2 regions of the Rhizobium sp. UGM030330-04 genome follow, and region 2 is predicted to be linked to the other one. Evidence: riboswitches for the same ligand, from Rfam matches in the RefSeq annotation. Region 2 holds a riboswitch; the other holds the start of a gene.
What was found. Region 2 has a riboswitch for thiamine pyrophosphate ahead of thiC (phosphomethylpyrimidine synthase ThiC). Riboswitches for the same ligand answer to the same signal wherever they lie in the genome.
Positions count from the first base shown of each region.

Region 1: it holds a riboswitch for thiamine pyrophosphate, as region 2 does, so the genes downstream of both, N434_RS21810 (ABC transporter permease) here and thiC (phosphomethylpyrimidine synthase ThiC) in region 2, are expected to answer to the same signal.

Region 1 is NZ_QKML01000016.1:26,477-34,279, reverse strand. It holds gene N434_RS21840 (RNA helicase) at 1-205, opposite strand, end outside; gene N434_RS21835 (hypothetical protein) at 232-1,011, opposite strand; gene N434_RS21830 (SIR2 family protein) at 966-1,922, opposite strand; gene N434_RS25850 (AbiJ-NTD4 domain-containing protein) at 2,168-3,190, opposite strand; gene N434_RS21820 (hypothetical protein) at 3,536-3,715, opposite strand; gene N434_RS21815 (DUF6538 domain-containing protein) at 3,802-5,127, opposite strand; TPP riboswitch at 5,441-5,543, shown strand; gene N434_RS21810 (ABC transporter permease) at 5,670-6,455, shown strand; gene N434_RS21805 (ABC transporter substrate-binding protein) at 6,452-7,402, shown strand; gene N434_RS21800 (hydroxyethylthiazole kinase) at 7,399-7,803, shown strand, end outside.
Region 2 is NZ_QKML01000003.1:351,648-359,450, reverse strand. It holds gene N434_RS06815 (thiazole synthase) at 1-521, opposite strand, end outside; gene thiS (sulfur carrier protein ThiS) at 526-723, opposite strand; gene thiO (glycine oxidase ThiO) at 692-1,696, opposite strand; gene thiC (phosphomethylpyrimidine synthase ThiC) at 1,697-3,520, opposite strand; TPP riboswitch at 3,616-3,727, opposite strand; gene N434_RS06795 (acyl carrier protein) at 3,910-4,161, shown strand; gene N434_RS06790 (acyl-CoA dehydrogenase family protein) at 4,161-5,342, shown strand; gene N434_RS06785 (amino acid--[acyl-carrier-protein] ligase) at 5,347-6,255, shown strand; gene N434_RS06780 (DUF1839 family protein) at 6,262-7,245, shown strand; gene N434_RS06775 (glycoside hydrolase family 2 protein) at 7,242-7,803, shown strand, end outside.

The DNA of each region.
Region 1 (7,803 bases), on a different contig from region 2:
TTACACCGATGTCTTCACTCTCACTGACGAGCCGGGGCGTGTAGCCAGCATCCTTTATAGCTTCATCAAGAATAATCCTTACTCGGTCCCAATGAGACTTTTCGTACTGTCCCATGGCGGCGATAGGCATAATGATTCCGCAAAAGGGCAAGGCTTTCTGTTGGGCAGTTTCTTCAGTATTCGGCTTTTGCGGCTTCGAATTCATTCATTTCCCCCATCTTATATTCATAATCAGTTGTCACTCACCCGCATAGACGAACGCATCAGGTATTGGAGAGATATTGGGTGAAGACTGTCGAGGATCGTATCCCGATGATTGTTTTGCGCCGTCTTAATCGCTGCTGATTTTTTATCTTGTGGCTCGTAGATTTGATTGAAAGCGTCTCTCGACCAAGTGCTTTCCCATTCCTCTTGATTATCCAAGAGTTCCATTAGCGAGTTTTCTATGTCCTCAATATTCTTTTCGATTTCCAGACTAAAGACGAAGCCGCACCTCGCTTTAATGTATTGAAGTTGCCTCAAATCGCTTCTTTCAAATACCTGCTTTTTTGAAATTCCTGTATGGAAAGCGACAAGTTTGCTGTAGATGTCAAAGCGTTCATCGAACAGGCTCAATCGATACGTCTTCTTAGCCGTCTCTTCTGCCAATGTGTGTTGTTGCTGAAGCAGTTCAGATTGTTCGTTGATGGTTTTCAACTGCGCATCGACAACCTTCTGGTTCTCCGCGAATTGATCACGGGTTTCAGTCAATTCCTGTCTTTGCGTGAGGACTGCCGCCACAAGCCAAATAAAGGCTAGCGGTGAGAACACGCCAGCAAGAAAGTCACCGATTTCGTTGAGTCTCGATTCGGATAGAAAATCCCATATCTTCCAGAACTCAACCTTCCAGACGATGAATGTAATGTATGCAATCGTGGCTGCGAACGCGATAACAAGCCAATTTATTTGGTTCCAAATCTTTTTCATTACACGACCAATGCCATGCTGTGCGCCTTCAGAAATTCGGCGCATTTCATATCATACTGAATGTGAACCCGATCTTCGGTGATGATTGGAAATTCCGGAGAAAACAGATCAATAATCTTTTTCCGTAGTCGCTCGTTTATGACGGAATTGTATCCGTAAGCGGTAGCAAATGTCTCAACTTCTCGCCACGTGTCATCGAATCCACCCTGAACTTCTAAAAGCTTCATATTTTGCGGAGCAAAAGCGAAGCCAAGAAAGACGACAGTGGTGGCGTTTGTCATTGCGTCATGAATTCTTGGAGAAATGTCGCTGCCCATGGATTCGGACCAAGTGACGATATTTTCACTCATTGCCCAAATGCGCTCTGGCTTGGCTTCGCTCCCAAAAGGATGGTCACGCATATCACCAAGGCTTCCATAGGGGTGGATGATGTTGATGTTCTTAACTATCTGTCGTGCTACGTCTGGCGAAACGTCTCGAAACGTCTTCACGATGGCATATTCTAAGTAAGTTTCAATGCAGCGATCATAATTGAAGCATATGATCGTTATGTTGTTCCCAAGGGTTTCAACATCACTGTTCCGAACGCCATCGAATAGCATTCGCGTAAAAGGCTTTATCCAAGTGTCAGAAAAATCTGGCTCTGAAGAACGGTATGATTGTTGCGTGATCTGAGCCATCTTGCTTAACCGCTCTGCTTTCGAGATTGCGTAGGCGATTTGTAGCTTTCCTGCCTCTGCGATTATCTCGTCGCCGTTATGGCGGTTTATAAACTCGTCTATTGAGCCAGCATGATCAATCGCCCGATGTATTTCAGCCATTGCCAAAAAACGGGCATTAATTGCTTCGTTGTTTTTCGTATATCTATTGACCAAGCATCGAAAAATTGGCTCCACGCCTTCTTTCATCGTGCCAAAGTCAAAATGAAAGCTTGAGTTGGTCTGTATCTGTTTCATGAGCGCTTCGCCAACAGGCAGACCGAACTCGTGGCTTGCACCAGCACCAACTACGAACACAGTATTATTTCGAAACATTCTCAGCCAAACCCAATACCTAACTTTACCCACCGCGAACTAAATCATGCGTTGAGTTTGGCTTGCAATGCTATTTTTGCGCGGAAGGTCGCGATTTTCGAGATATGCCCATAATACTGCCAAGGCAGTCGGGCGATGACCGACGCAAGGACAACGGACAAAACCCGTCAAAGACGACTTATAAGCGATTTTATCCATGACATGCAGGTTTCTATTGCCCAATCATCTTGTTCTTTGGACAAGACTGTTGCTTCAATTGGACCCGCGCCATGCCCAAGCTTGTTTCGAACCTCACCGAAGAAGTTCTTCAAAACATTTGCTTCCCACGTCGCGATCAGGTTTCCGCCCCTGTCCACAGCTAAAGCTTCGATGAAATTAACTGCACCGCGCTCTTTACCAGTTGTCGCGTTTCGATCATGAGCAATGATCTTGATCGCGCTTTCCAAAGCCTTAGCAGCAGATAAGGCAGCTTCTGGTCGTCGGTTGTCACGCCGATCAATGGCTTCCAAGATGTCTGTTTCGACATTTTCCCACTTTGGATCGGCTATTGCTTGCCAGAATGGTTGTTTCACCTGTTCGTTGATGAAAGCGTCGTCAGAAAATTGAACGAAACCGTTGTGGTATGTCAAAGGGAACGCGGCTTGGCGAAACCGCTCGTTAATTTCATAAACATTTTCCCGCAGGCTCTCATTTTGCTGTTTGTTGGCAGCAATAAAATATTCGTCGCTGAGACCGGGTACTCGCAAGGACCGCCCCAAGCTATTGACGTTCCCATTCCTCTGCGCTTCTAGTCGCTTCGGCAAATGGGCATTAGCCACTTCAACCTGAGCTTCGGCTTCTCTGAAAGCTAGCTCTACAAAGCTTATTCGTTGTTTTATGAATTCGTCAGCGTCGGCATAATCTACAGGTACGGCTTGCATAAACGCCCTGATAATTTGCAAAGGCGAGTTTCTGTGGGTCAACGTGTAGAGCGGCGACAGATAATCGGTTCCGAGTTCCATCGATAATTTGTTGGAGATCGCCTCCAGCAACTCCCTCGCATGCTTGCTCTCGTCGCCACTTATATAATACGGGAATAATTGCTCGGTGATTATCCTGCAAGACTGCACCATGAACCGCCGTTTGCGTTCGTCATACAATTTGCTGAGCGGTGTGTTGTAATAGCGTTCTGCGAAGATGTCTGTGAGCATTTCTATTCCAGCCGTCTGACTTTACCCATCCCGCAACAATGCATCACTTGCGATAAGCAGCAAGACCCATAGCCATGATTGCAAGCAGAAAGATGAGGACAACCGCAACGAGACCAGATGCACTGGCTTCGAAGAAGAGAAATTTGACCGTTAGTTGCTGATCCATCGGCAGGCGCACCTTTCCATTTAAAATCAAAATGAAGGTGCTGCTTGCAGCTTCGCAGTATCATCTGCGCGATGTTTCCAGTCAACATAAGAGGCGAACAAACCATGATTTCCGAGGGTCTAATTACACTTGGGCCACCTGATCCACAGGTTGGCTCAATCAAAGCGCGTCATTTGCCGTCAGATGTCGATGATTAGATTGAGTTCGTCTTGAACCCGCTTTTTCGCCTTGGCATGCGCAAGTGCCGCGTCGATGAAGCCTTTTTCTTTCGCGATACGGATCAGCCAATCATAATGATCGAAGAATTCGTTTCGTAATTTCTCGCTCTTAACGAGCTTTTCAAATGTGTATTTCTGCAATTTCCATATTCCATGATAGGAATATGCCGGTATTCATAATATAAATTCATTTCACGTCTCAGCATATTGAGTTGATATTCAAGTTTTTAGATTGGTAGCTTTGCGTATTGAAGAGCTTTTTCCAGTGCCTCCTTTTTGTTCTCAATGTCGTATCCATCGCCGTAGTGCATCGAATGGGATTTGGTGTTGGTGTGCCCGAGAATTGAATCCTTGAGGGTGTCATTCGCCCCGCTCCTGCGAAGCCAATCAGCCATGTTGTGGCGGAAGCTGCCGAAGCCCTTCCCCTTTCCCGGCGTCATCTTTCTGAAATAGTCGGACATCGCACAGTTGACCTGAGTTGGTCCTTCATTCGTATGGAAAATGGTAAAGCCGTTGGGGAATTCACGCATGGCGGCAAGCGCATCACCAATTAGCGGGACATCTCTATGACGCGCCCCTCCCCGCTTGACCTTGCCGCGAAGTTCATTGGGGCGAATGGAAATGTATGGATCAGACGCATCCAGATGGATATCGGCGGGGGTTAGAAGCGCGAGTTCCTTCGCGTTCGCACCTGTGCACATCCCAATGCGGATAAGAGCTTTGATTTCAGGTCGTGCCCCTGATGTCTTCAAGCCTTCCGTAACTGCTGCTATCTCCGCAGCGGTGAGCGGCGCTCGTTTGCCATCGTCTTCGTAGCCAGAAATTCTGATGCCCGCGAAAGGATTCTCCTTCCCTTCGTATTCCTCATCAAAGACGGTCTCTAAGATCACACCGAGCCAGCTAATCTTCTTATTAGCTTCGTTGCTTAAAAACTCGCCGGTATCGATCTTTTCCTTCAGAATTTTGCGGTACTTTTTCACATCGTTCTTGGTGATCTTCAACACGTCAGTGTCCCCCATCGCCGCGATGTAATCTTCGGTCTTAACTTCGTAACGCCGCCAAAAACGCTTCGTCTGAAGCTCGTTCTTGCCCTTAACTTTCTCAGACGAAAGAGCTTTGAACTTCTCGAAAGCATCTGCCCAAGAGAGCGGCGGCATCTCCATCGCGCCGACTAAAGCAGCAGTCTGCACAACATTTGGAGTCGGCATAACAGCACGGACATCCACGATTTCGCTGATACGCTCTATCAACTGATCAACAGTTTGTTCGGAGACTGCCGTATGCGGTTCGTACTTTGCGGTGAGCTTCTCAGCGGTTGCTTTGACACGCTTGTAGTCAACGTGAGCCTCATCAGGCAGGCGCTCATCATCGAAGAGCGGCAAGATTTCCGCGATGTGACCGGCGACACGCTTCTTCGCCGTCCCTAAATCTCGTGTCCTCAATGAGCGCCAAATTTGGCGTTTCGTCGTGGACTTCCGCAATCGCGTAGGGATGTTGACGCAGAAATAGTAATAGCCGTTCTGCCGTCTGTGTAAGTAATTTTGCGCGATCATATATTGAAACCCGATCAACGAAACTAAAAGAAACCTCCTTTTGGTTGACTCTCTTATAGCGCCTTCCGTGAATATTCGTCAACTATAAATTTCGAATTGACGAAAATTATGCTTTCAACTTGCTTTAAAAACAAAACAACTATTGCAAAATATTTTGGAAACATCTTATCTTTTTGATTATGTTTTGATTTTGAATTAGGCGATTTGCCGGGATTATTAGCAATTCTATTGGCAATTTTTCGCTGCGGCGATTCAGAGGCAGGCATTTGAAGAAGAACATTTGACATGAGTTTTGAATTCTCCTATGAAATCAATCTCTTCCGAGGGGTGTGCTACGGCACTGAGACGGCATTGCGCCGAACCCTTATATACCTGATCCGGGTCATGCCGGCGTAGGAACGGAAACTGTCGCACCCTTCAGGCGCTGCCCTTTCTCTTCTCCGCTTTGCCTGATCTCCGAGATTGTCACATCTGGAGACGAATGATGATGCTGAAACCTTCCGCCCTTCGCACACGGTGCGTCTGCGTCTGAGGTCCGGCTCATGCGTGCTACCCATGCGCTGAACGGTGTCGGTCTTCTGCTGGTTTTCTGGCAGGCGGGAACGTGGCTGTTTTCGCCGCCCCGCTATATCCTGCCGTCGCCCACCGATGTTGCCGGCGCTTTCTGGCGTCAGCCCGGCTTCCTGTTCGGGCAGGCACTGGTAACGCTCGGTGAAATGGCGCTCGGGCTCGCGGCGGGCATCGCCGCCGGTATTCTCGTTGCCTTCACGATTGCCGCCGTCCCGCGCCTCGGCCGCCTCGTCTGGCCCATGGTTCTGGTGCTGCAGGCCTTTCCGGTCTTCGTGCTCGCCCCCATCCTCGTCCTCTGGTTCGGTTTCGGCATGGCCTCGAAAGTGGTGATGACGGCGATCATCATCTTCTTTCCCGTCGCCTCCTCCTTCACCGATGGCCTTAACCGCACGGATCGCGCCATTCTCGACGCCGCCTCGCTGACGGAGGCGAGCCACTGGCAGATCCTAATCCGGCTGCGCGTACCGCTGGCGTTGCCATCGTTCATTTCCGGGCTGAGGGTGGCCGCCCCGCTCGCCCCGCTGGGCGCCGTCATTGGCGAATGGGTGGGTGCTTCGGCGGGGCTCGGTTTCGTCATGATCCAGTCCAATGCCCGCATGCAGACTGACACGATGTTTGCCGCCATGGCCATTCTTGCCGTCATGGCGGTGCTGCTGCGGCTCATCGTCGACCGGGCGACCGCCAATCTGGCCCCCTGGGCCAAGGAAACAGAACATACCATTCCTCTCAGATATTTACGGAGACTTTCGGCACCATGAAACGAACGCTTCTTTCCCTCGTCGTCGCGGCAGCAGGCGCATTTGCTCCCATGCAATCACAGGCCGCCGACAAGCTTACCGTATTGCTCGAATGGTTCGTGAACCCCGATCATGCGCCGATGGTGATCGCGAAAGAACGCGGCCTGTTTGCCGATGCCGGGCTGGAGGTGGAACTGGTGCCGCCAGCCGACCCTTCCGCCGTGCCGCGACTCGTCTCGGCAAAACAGGCCGACATCGGCGTGCATTACCAGCCGAACCTCTATCTCGATCACGATGCCGGCCTGCCGCTCGTGCGTTTCGGCACGCTGGTGGAAACCCCACTCAACACTGTCACGGTTCTCGCCGATGGGCCAATCAAAAGCCTGAAGGACCTGAAGGGCAAGAAGGTCGGTTTTTCCGTTTCCGGTTTTGAAGATGCGATGCTGAAGCGCATGCTGGAAAAGGACGGCCTGGCGAAGGATGATGTCGAACTCATCAACGTCAATTTCTCGCTCTCGCCGTCGCTGATCGCCGGCAAGGTGGATGCGACACTCGGCGGTTTCCGCAATTTCGAACTGACGCAGATGAAGCTTGAAGGCCATGAGGGCCGCTCGTTCTTCCCGGAAGAACATGGCGTGCCGGCCTATGACGAGCTGATCTTCGTCACGCACCGCGATCTCGTAAAAGACAACCGCCTGCTGCGTTTCCTCTCCGCCGTGGAGCAGGCCGCGATCTTCATCACCAACCACCCGCAGGAATCCTGGCAGCTTTTCATCAAGGCCTATCCGAACCTTGACGATGCGCTGAACAAGCAGGCCTTTTTCGACACGTTGCCGCGCTTCGCCAAGCGTCCCGCCGCACTCGACCGCGCGCGCTACGACCGCTTCGGTGCCTTCATGCAGGAGATGCAACTGATCAAGCAGGCACCGAAGGCGGACGATATCGCCGTGGAGCTGCAGCAGCCATGACGACGAATTTCCCGACAGCGGCAAAAGCCGCCGAGATTCTGGAGCGGGTGCGCAAGACGCGCCCGCGCGTGCATTGCCTGATGAACACAGTGGTGCAGAAATTCACCGCCGACGGCATCACCGTCGTCGGTGGCATTCCCTCGATGACCACCTCGCTCGAGGAAATCGAGAGTTTCGTCACCAAGGCGGATGCATTGACCGTCAATCTCGGCACGCTGGATGCCGAGCGGCGCAAGGTCATCCGGCTGGCGATCGAGATCGCCAATGCATCCGGCAAGCCGTGGATCGTCGACCCCGTCCATTGCGATTATTCGCCATCCCGTCTGGAGTTTGCCCGCGAACTCATCGCACTTTCCCCGACCATTGTGCGCGGTAACCGCGCCGAGATGAGCCTGATCGGC
Region 2 (7,803 bases):
CGCGCCCGCATCGATTTCAGTGCCGTCAGGTTAAGCGGCCCCATGGCGCTGCCGATCGGCGCGCACCAGGGCATCAGCACCCTGCAGCCGGCCTCCAGCAGCTTTTCGCCCACGACAAGATCATCAGTCGTATAGGGAAAGACCTCAAAACCCTCGTCGCAGAGGATTTTTGCCGCCTCCACCAGCGCAAAGACATCCGGCTGCAAGGTATCGTGATGACCGATGACTTCGAGCTTGATCCAGTTGGTGCGAAACACCTCACGCGCCATCTTCGCCGTCAACACCGCTTCCTTCACGGTGTGGCAACCGGCGGTATTGGGCAGGATATGACGGTCCAGTTCGCGGATCAGCTCGAAAAACTGACCGCCTTGCTTGCCGCCCGCCATTTCCCGACGCAGCGAAATCGTCAGAATATCCGCATTGCTGGCCCGCACCGCATCGGCAAGCACGGCGGGAGACGGATAACGCGCCGTACCGAGCAGAAGACGGGACGAGACCTCGCGGCCATAAAGCGTCAGCATGGCCTCAACCTCCCTGCATCGGCGAAAGGATTTCGACGCGGTCGAAAGCTTTCAGCAAATAATCGGCGCGCTCTTCCGAATGCACCAGATCGCCATTGACCGCCGTCGCCAGCCACTCGCCCTCATATTCGAGGCTGGCAAGCAGGCCGGCCAGCGTCTCGGCGGCAAGATCAAGCTCGTCGCCATTCACCAGAAGTTTCATGATCGTGTTCCTTTTGAATAAGAGTTTGGCAGACGATCCCGGCCGCATGCCGCGCCATCGCCGGCGAGAGCAGAAAGCCATGCCGGTACGCGCCGTTGATGAAGATGGTCCGCCCGTCCTCGGTCACGTCAGGCAGATTGTCGGGATAGGCGGGGCGCACGCCCGTGCCGGTCTCGATGATTTCCGCCTCCGCAAAGGCCGGATGCACGGCATAGGCGGCATTGAGGAATTCCATCATCGAACGGGCGGAAATCGCCCCGTCATCCTCCGTCTCGATCATCGTCGCACCCACCATGAAGCGGCCGGGCTCACGCGGCACGATGTAGAGCGGAATGCGTGGATGTAGCAGCCGGACAGGACGGGAGAGGGAAATCTCTGGCGTGCCGAGATAAAGCATCTCTCCCCGCACACCGCGAAGGCTGGAAATCGTTCCTACCGCCGCAGACCCGGTGCAATCCACCACCCGGTCGAACCGCTGTTCATCCACCGAAACGCCCATATGAAACCGCACACCCATGGCGCAAAGCCGCTCATGCAGCGATTTCAAAGCAAGGCGCGGATCGAGATGTCCTTCGCCCGGGAAGTAAAGTCCGGACAGGAACCGGCCGGCAAGATCAGGCTCCAGAGCGGCGATCCCCCCCTCATCCACCCAGCGATAACCACTGGTCCGCGATGCGAAACGAGACAGCTCCGCCTTGTCGCGGGCAGGCGCGACCACCAGCGTGCCATTGCGGACTACAAGGCCGGGAGCCGCTTCGGCCCACCAATCAAGCGCCGCTTTGCCAAGCGTCAGAACCGCCTCTTCCGCGCTTTCGCGCTCACACCAGGGCGCCAGCATACCGCCCGCATAAAACGACGCCCCGCGAGAAGGCTCGGCATTGCGCTCCGAGACCTCGACAACAACGCCGCTCCGCGCTAGCTCGAAGGCCGCCGTTAATCCGGCGACCCCCGTTCCCTTGACAAGGGCGCGCATTTATTCGGCATTCGCAGGCGTCGGCAGCGGCATATAAAGCTCGCCGCCTTCCTTGAAGCGGGCGGCCATCGCCTCCAGCCCCTCCTTCTGCGCCTCGGCGCGGATATCGTGGGAAATCCGCATCGAGCAGAATTTCGGCCCGCACATGGAGCAGAAGTGCGCGACCTTGTGCGCCTCCTTCGGCAGGGTCTCATCGTGGAAGGACCGCGCCGTATCCGGGTCGAGCGACAGGTTGAACTGATCTTCCCAGCGGAACTCGAACCTTGCGCGCGACAGCGCATCATCCCGCACCTGTGCCGCCGGATGGCCCTTGGCAAGGTCGGCGGCATGGGCGGCGATCTTGTAGGTGATAACGCCGACCTTCACATCGTTACGATCCGGCAGGCCGAGATGTTCCTTGGGCGTGACGTAGCAGAGCATCGCCGTGCCAAACCAGCCGATCATCGCCGCCCCGATGCCGGACGTAATGTGGTCGTAACCGGGCGCGATATCGGTGGTCAGCGGCCCAAGTGTATAAAATGGCGCCTCGCCGCAGGTCTTCAGCTGCTTGTCCATGTTTTCCTTGATCTTGTGCATCGGCACATGGCCGGGGCCTTCGATCATCACCTGGCAGTCCTTCGCCCAGGCGATCTGCGTCAGCTCCCCCAGCGTTTCCAGCTCGGCGAACTGCGCCGCATCATTGGCGTCGGCGATCGAGCCGGGACGCAAGCCATCGCCCAGCGAGAAGGAGACGTCATAGGCGCGGCAGATGTCGCAAATTTCCTCGAAATGCTCATAGAGAAAGCTTTCGCGATGATGATGCAGACACCACTTGGCCATGATCGACCCACCGCGCGAGACGATGCCGGTAACGCGGTTGACGGTGAGCGGAATGTAATGCAGCCGCACGCCGGCATGGATGGTGAAATAATCCACGCCCTGCTCCGCCTGCTCGATCAGGGTGTCGCGAAACACCTCCCAATTCAGATCCTCGGCAATGCCGTTGACCTTTTCCAGCGCCTGATAAAGCGGCACCGTGCCGATCGGCACCGGCGAATTGCGGATGATCCATTCCCGGATATTGTGGATATTGCGCCCGGTCGAAAGGTCCATGACGGTATCCGCACCCCAGCGGATCGCCCAGACCATCTTCTCCACCTCCTCTGCCATGGAGGAAGTGACGGCGGAATTGCCGATATTGGCGTTGATCTTAACGAGAAAATTGCGGCCGATGATCATCGGCTCGAGTTCCGGGTGGTTGATATTGGCGGGGATGATGGCCCGACCCGACGCCACTTCCTGCCGAACGAATTCCGCCGTCACGTAGTCAGGGATATGCGCGCCAAAGCTTTCGCCGTCGCGCACCAGCTTCTCCTTGGCCGCCTCGCGCCCGAGATTTTCGCGGATGGCGATGAATTCCATTTCCGGGGTGATGATGCCGGCCCGCGCATAGGCAAGCTGTGTCACCGCCTTGCCGGCCGTCGCCCTGAGTGGCTGGTGGCGCACAGAAAATTCGGGCGTCAGGCGCTCGCCGGTGGCAAAGCCGTTATCCTCCGGCTTAACGTGTCGGCCCTCGTAAGCCTCGACATCACCGCGTGCCACAACCCAGTCGTAACGCAGACGCGGCAGACCCTTTTCAATCAGAACGGAGTGCGTGGGATCAGTATAGGGACCGGAGGAATCATAGACCGTTACCGGCGGTTCGCCCGCCGTCGGGTGGACGGCGATCTCGCGCATCGGCACGCGGATATGCGGATGTAAAATTCCTGGTTTGTGGATTTTCGTGGAGGCGGCATGCGGCCCGGTGGTGACCGACAGCGGGATAGTCTTGGCAGCGATATTCATCTTGAGGCTCCAAAGTTTGACAGTGGAGACCCAGTTCGAGCCGGAATGATGGAAAATACCTGACTGCCGACACGAAACGCCATGCGCCCGCCCGACATCAGGTCTTTGCACCGTCCCTACGCCAGTATGAACTGGATCAGGTTCAACGGGTCACTGCGCATGAAAGCAGAATCTCAGCCCCTTGACGGGACACCCCTGGTGAATGGCCACAGCAAAAAACACCGCCCGGCTTTTGTCAAGGCTGCCGATCACCGCTTGGCAAAGGTGCGGGAATGGCGCATGCTGCCGTTAGTTGTAATTAACCTAACGGTTTAGGTGAATATTATCGTTTGCCACGTAACGATAAGCACAAACTATGCAGATATGAAATTTATGGGAGATACGTCGGAATGAACGCGACTATACGTGAAATACTGGCCAAATTCGGCCAGCTTCCAACCCCGGTCGATACGATTGCAGATGAAGCCGATCTTTATGCGGCAGGCCTTTCTTCCTTTGCATCGGTGCAACTGATGCTGGGAATCGAAGAAGCTTTCGACATCGAATTTCCCGATAACCTGCTGAACCGCAAGTCCTTCGCCAGCATCAAGGCCATTGAAGACACCGTTAAGCTTATTCTGGATGGTAAAGAGGCTGCCTGATGAACGTGACCGTTGCGCCGCAGGATGAAACTCTGTCCGCGCGCGCGGGCCGTGTCGCGGCCATTGCCGCCAGACATGCGGACGAGGTGGATGTCACCGGCCGCTTCCCTGAGGAGGCTGTCGATGCCTTGAGGCAGGAACGCCTGCTGGGCATCCAGATCCCCTCCTCGCTCGGCGGCGAAAGCGCTTCCCTGCAGCAAATCGCCGATATCTGCGCCCGGCTCGGCCAGGCCTGTTCGGCAACCGCAATGATTTTCGCCATGCATCACATCAAGCTGTCCAGTCTGGTGGAACACGGCGAGGCTAGCGCATGGCATACGGGCTTCATGCGCCGCATCGCGGGTGAACAGCTTCTGCTCGGCTCCGCCACCACCGAAGGCGGCATCGGCGGCAATCTGCGCAACTCCATCTGCGCTATCGAGGTCGATGGCGACTTCTGCCGGCTGGAAAAGGATGCCACCGTCATTTCCTACGGCAGCAATGCCGATGCGATCCTCATCACCTCGCGCGCCCACAAGGATGCCGCGCCGGCCGATCAGGTGATGACCGTTTTCCTGAAAAACCAGTACACGCTCGAAAAGACCCATGTCTGGGATACGCTCGGCATGCGCGGCACCTGTTCAGACGGCTTCCTGTTCCGTGGCGAGGCGCCGGCGGCACAGATTTTCCCGAAGCCTTTCGCGGAAATCGCCGCACAATCCATGCTTGCAAGCTCACATCTCCTGTGGAGCGCCGTATGGTATGGCATCGCCTCCGACGCGGTGCTGCGCGCGCAATCCTTCGTCAGAGCCGCGGCCCGTAAGTCGCCCGGCACCGCCCCTCCCGGCGCGATCCGCCTTGCCGAGGTTTCCACCAAGCTGCAGGTGGTGAAATCCAACATCATTGCCGGCATCAAGGCTTACGAGGACACCAAGAGCGATCCGGAAAAGCTGATGTCCATGGCCTTTGCTGTTGCCATGAACAATGTGAAGATCTGCTCTTCGGAAACCATTCTTGAGATCATCGACCACGCCATGCTGGTCTGTGGCATCATGGGTTACAAGAACGGCACGCCCTACAGCCTCGGCCGGCATCTGCGCGATGCGCATTCCGCCCGGCTGATGATTTCCAACGACCGTATTCTCGGTAATTCCGCCAATCTCCTGCTGGTTCACAAGCAGGACACCAGCCTCTTGGGATAAGACCATGGACATGCAAACATCGTTTCTCGATCGATTGTTCGAAGAAGGCCTGCTGATTGAAACGGGTGTGGACGGCCTTTATGGACGCAGCGGCCAGTTCGAGGACGTGATTGCCGCATTCGAGCGGCTGATCGACCGCACGGGCGCCGCCGATGGCGCCGAAGCGATCCGTTTTCCGCCCGGCATCAACCGCGCCTACTTCGAAAAAAGCGGCTACATGAAGAGCTTCCCGCAGCTGGCAGGCACGGTTCATTCCTTCTGCGGCTGTGAGCTCGACCATGTCAGCCTGTTGAAGACCATGGATGAGGGCGGCGACTGGACCAAGGACCAGAAAGCAACAGACATCGTGCTGACGCCGGCAGCCTGCTATCCGCTTTATCCGACGATCGCCAAGCGCGGCGCGCTGCCTGCCGGCGGTGGTCTCTATGACATCCAGTCCTATTGCTTCCGCCATGAGCCCTCCAAGGATCCGGCCCGCCAGCAGCTTTTCCGCATGCGCGAATATGTTTGCATGGGCACCGAATCCGACGTCACCGAATTCCGCCAGACCTGGATGGATCGCGGCGTGGAGATGATGAAAGCGGTCGGGCTCGACGTCACCATCGATATCGCCAACGATCCTTTCTTCGGCCGTGCCGGCAAGATGCTCGCCAACAACCAGCGCGATCAGAACCTGAAATTCGAACTGCTGATCCCGGTCACATCGACGACCAATCCGACAGCCTGCATGAGCTTCAACTACCATCAGGATGCCTTCGGCCAGAAATGGGGTCTGAACCTCGCCAACGGCGATGTCGCCCATACCGCCTGCGTCGGTTTCGGCCTTGAGCGCATCGCGCTGGCGCTGTTTGCGCATCATGGTCTCGATGTGAAGAAATGGCCTGCGAAGGTCGTGGAAACGCTCTGGGGCTGATTATCCATGCGGCAAATTTTTCCGGGCCTTGATCCCAAGAACTATGTGCAACATCCGCTCCATTCTTCCGAGCGAATGTGGCCGGAAACCAATTGCTACATTGATTTGTGGATCGAGGTTCTGGCCTCGAAAGGCCTGCCGCCGGAAGCCATGTTCGGTTTCACCCTGACGCAGGACTTTGAGGGTGATCAGTTCACCTTCTTCAAGGTGCCGCTGGAAGATCTCGAAGCGCTTTATGGCGTTCGCGCCACCGAGCTGGCGATCTTCGACAGGGTGGAAAACCACATCGAGGCGCAGCTGGAGCGTGGTCGCATCTGCCTGGTCGAGATGGACAGCTTCTACATGCCCGACACCCATGGGGTGGGCTACCAGAAGGAACACGGCAAAACCACCGTCGCCATCAACCGGCTCGATCTGGCGAACCGGGAACTCGACTATTTCCACAATGCCGGCTTTTTCCATCTGTCGGGCGAGGATTTCGACGGGTTGTTCCAGCACCATCTGGCTGAGACCGACCCACCTTTCCTGCCCTACACCGAATTTGCGAAATTCGCAGACGGTAATCCCTCGCCGGCCCATATTCGCAAGACGGCCGAGCGGTTGCTGAGATTTCATTTTTCGCGGCGGCCATCCGCCAATCCGGTCAGGGCTTTTTCAGCCGTGTTTCCGGCGCAGGTGGAAAAGGTTGCCGACAGGCCCTTCGGCTTTTTCCACAAATATGCCTTCAATACGCTGCGCCAGCTCGGCGCCAATTTCGAACTGGCGGCAAGCCATTTCGAATGGCTGGACAAGGACGGTTTTTCTGAAGCACGAGACCACGCGCTGCGCATCTCCGAGGTCGCCAAGACCGTGCAGTTCCAGCTTGCCCGCGCTGTCACGCGCCGCAAATTCGATGCGCTGGCCTCCGTGCTCGATCCGGCAGCGAACGCATGGGATGGTCTGATGAAAAGCCTTGCGGCGAAACTGTCTGATGCCAGCGAGGCCGCGTGAGGACCTATCTTCCGGGCGAAAGCGAGAAATTGCTGAGTGAAGGCTGGACGCTGACACTGACGCCGGCCGATGCCTGCGAAACCCCGTCTGACATCCCGGCAACGCTTGAAAGCCTGCACGTCTCCGTGCCCGGCACGGTGGCGCAGGCACTGGAGGAAGCTGGGAAATTCGATCGTCTTGCTCCTGTCACGCTCAACGACAGGGATGCCTGGTATCGGCTGACGATGATTTCCGATGCGCGGGAGCGGGCCACACTGCGCTTCGATGGCCTCTCCACCATTGCCGAAATCTTCTTTAACGGTGAACTGATCGCCGCCAGCCAGAGCATGTTCGAAAGGCTGGAAGTGCCTGTCGATCTGACGGGCGCGGACGAACTTTCGATCTGCTTCAGGGCTCTTGCCCCAAGGCTCGAAAAAACCGGCCCGCGCGCCCGCTGGCGCCCGCAGATGATGAACACGCAGGGCCTGCGGCTGATCCGCACCACTGCACTGGGCTACATGCCCGGATGGTGCCCGGAAATCCATGCCGCCGGTCCATGGCGACCCATCAGCCTGATAA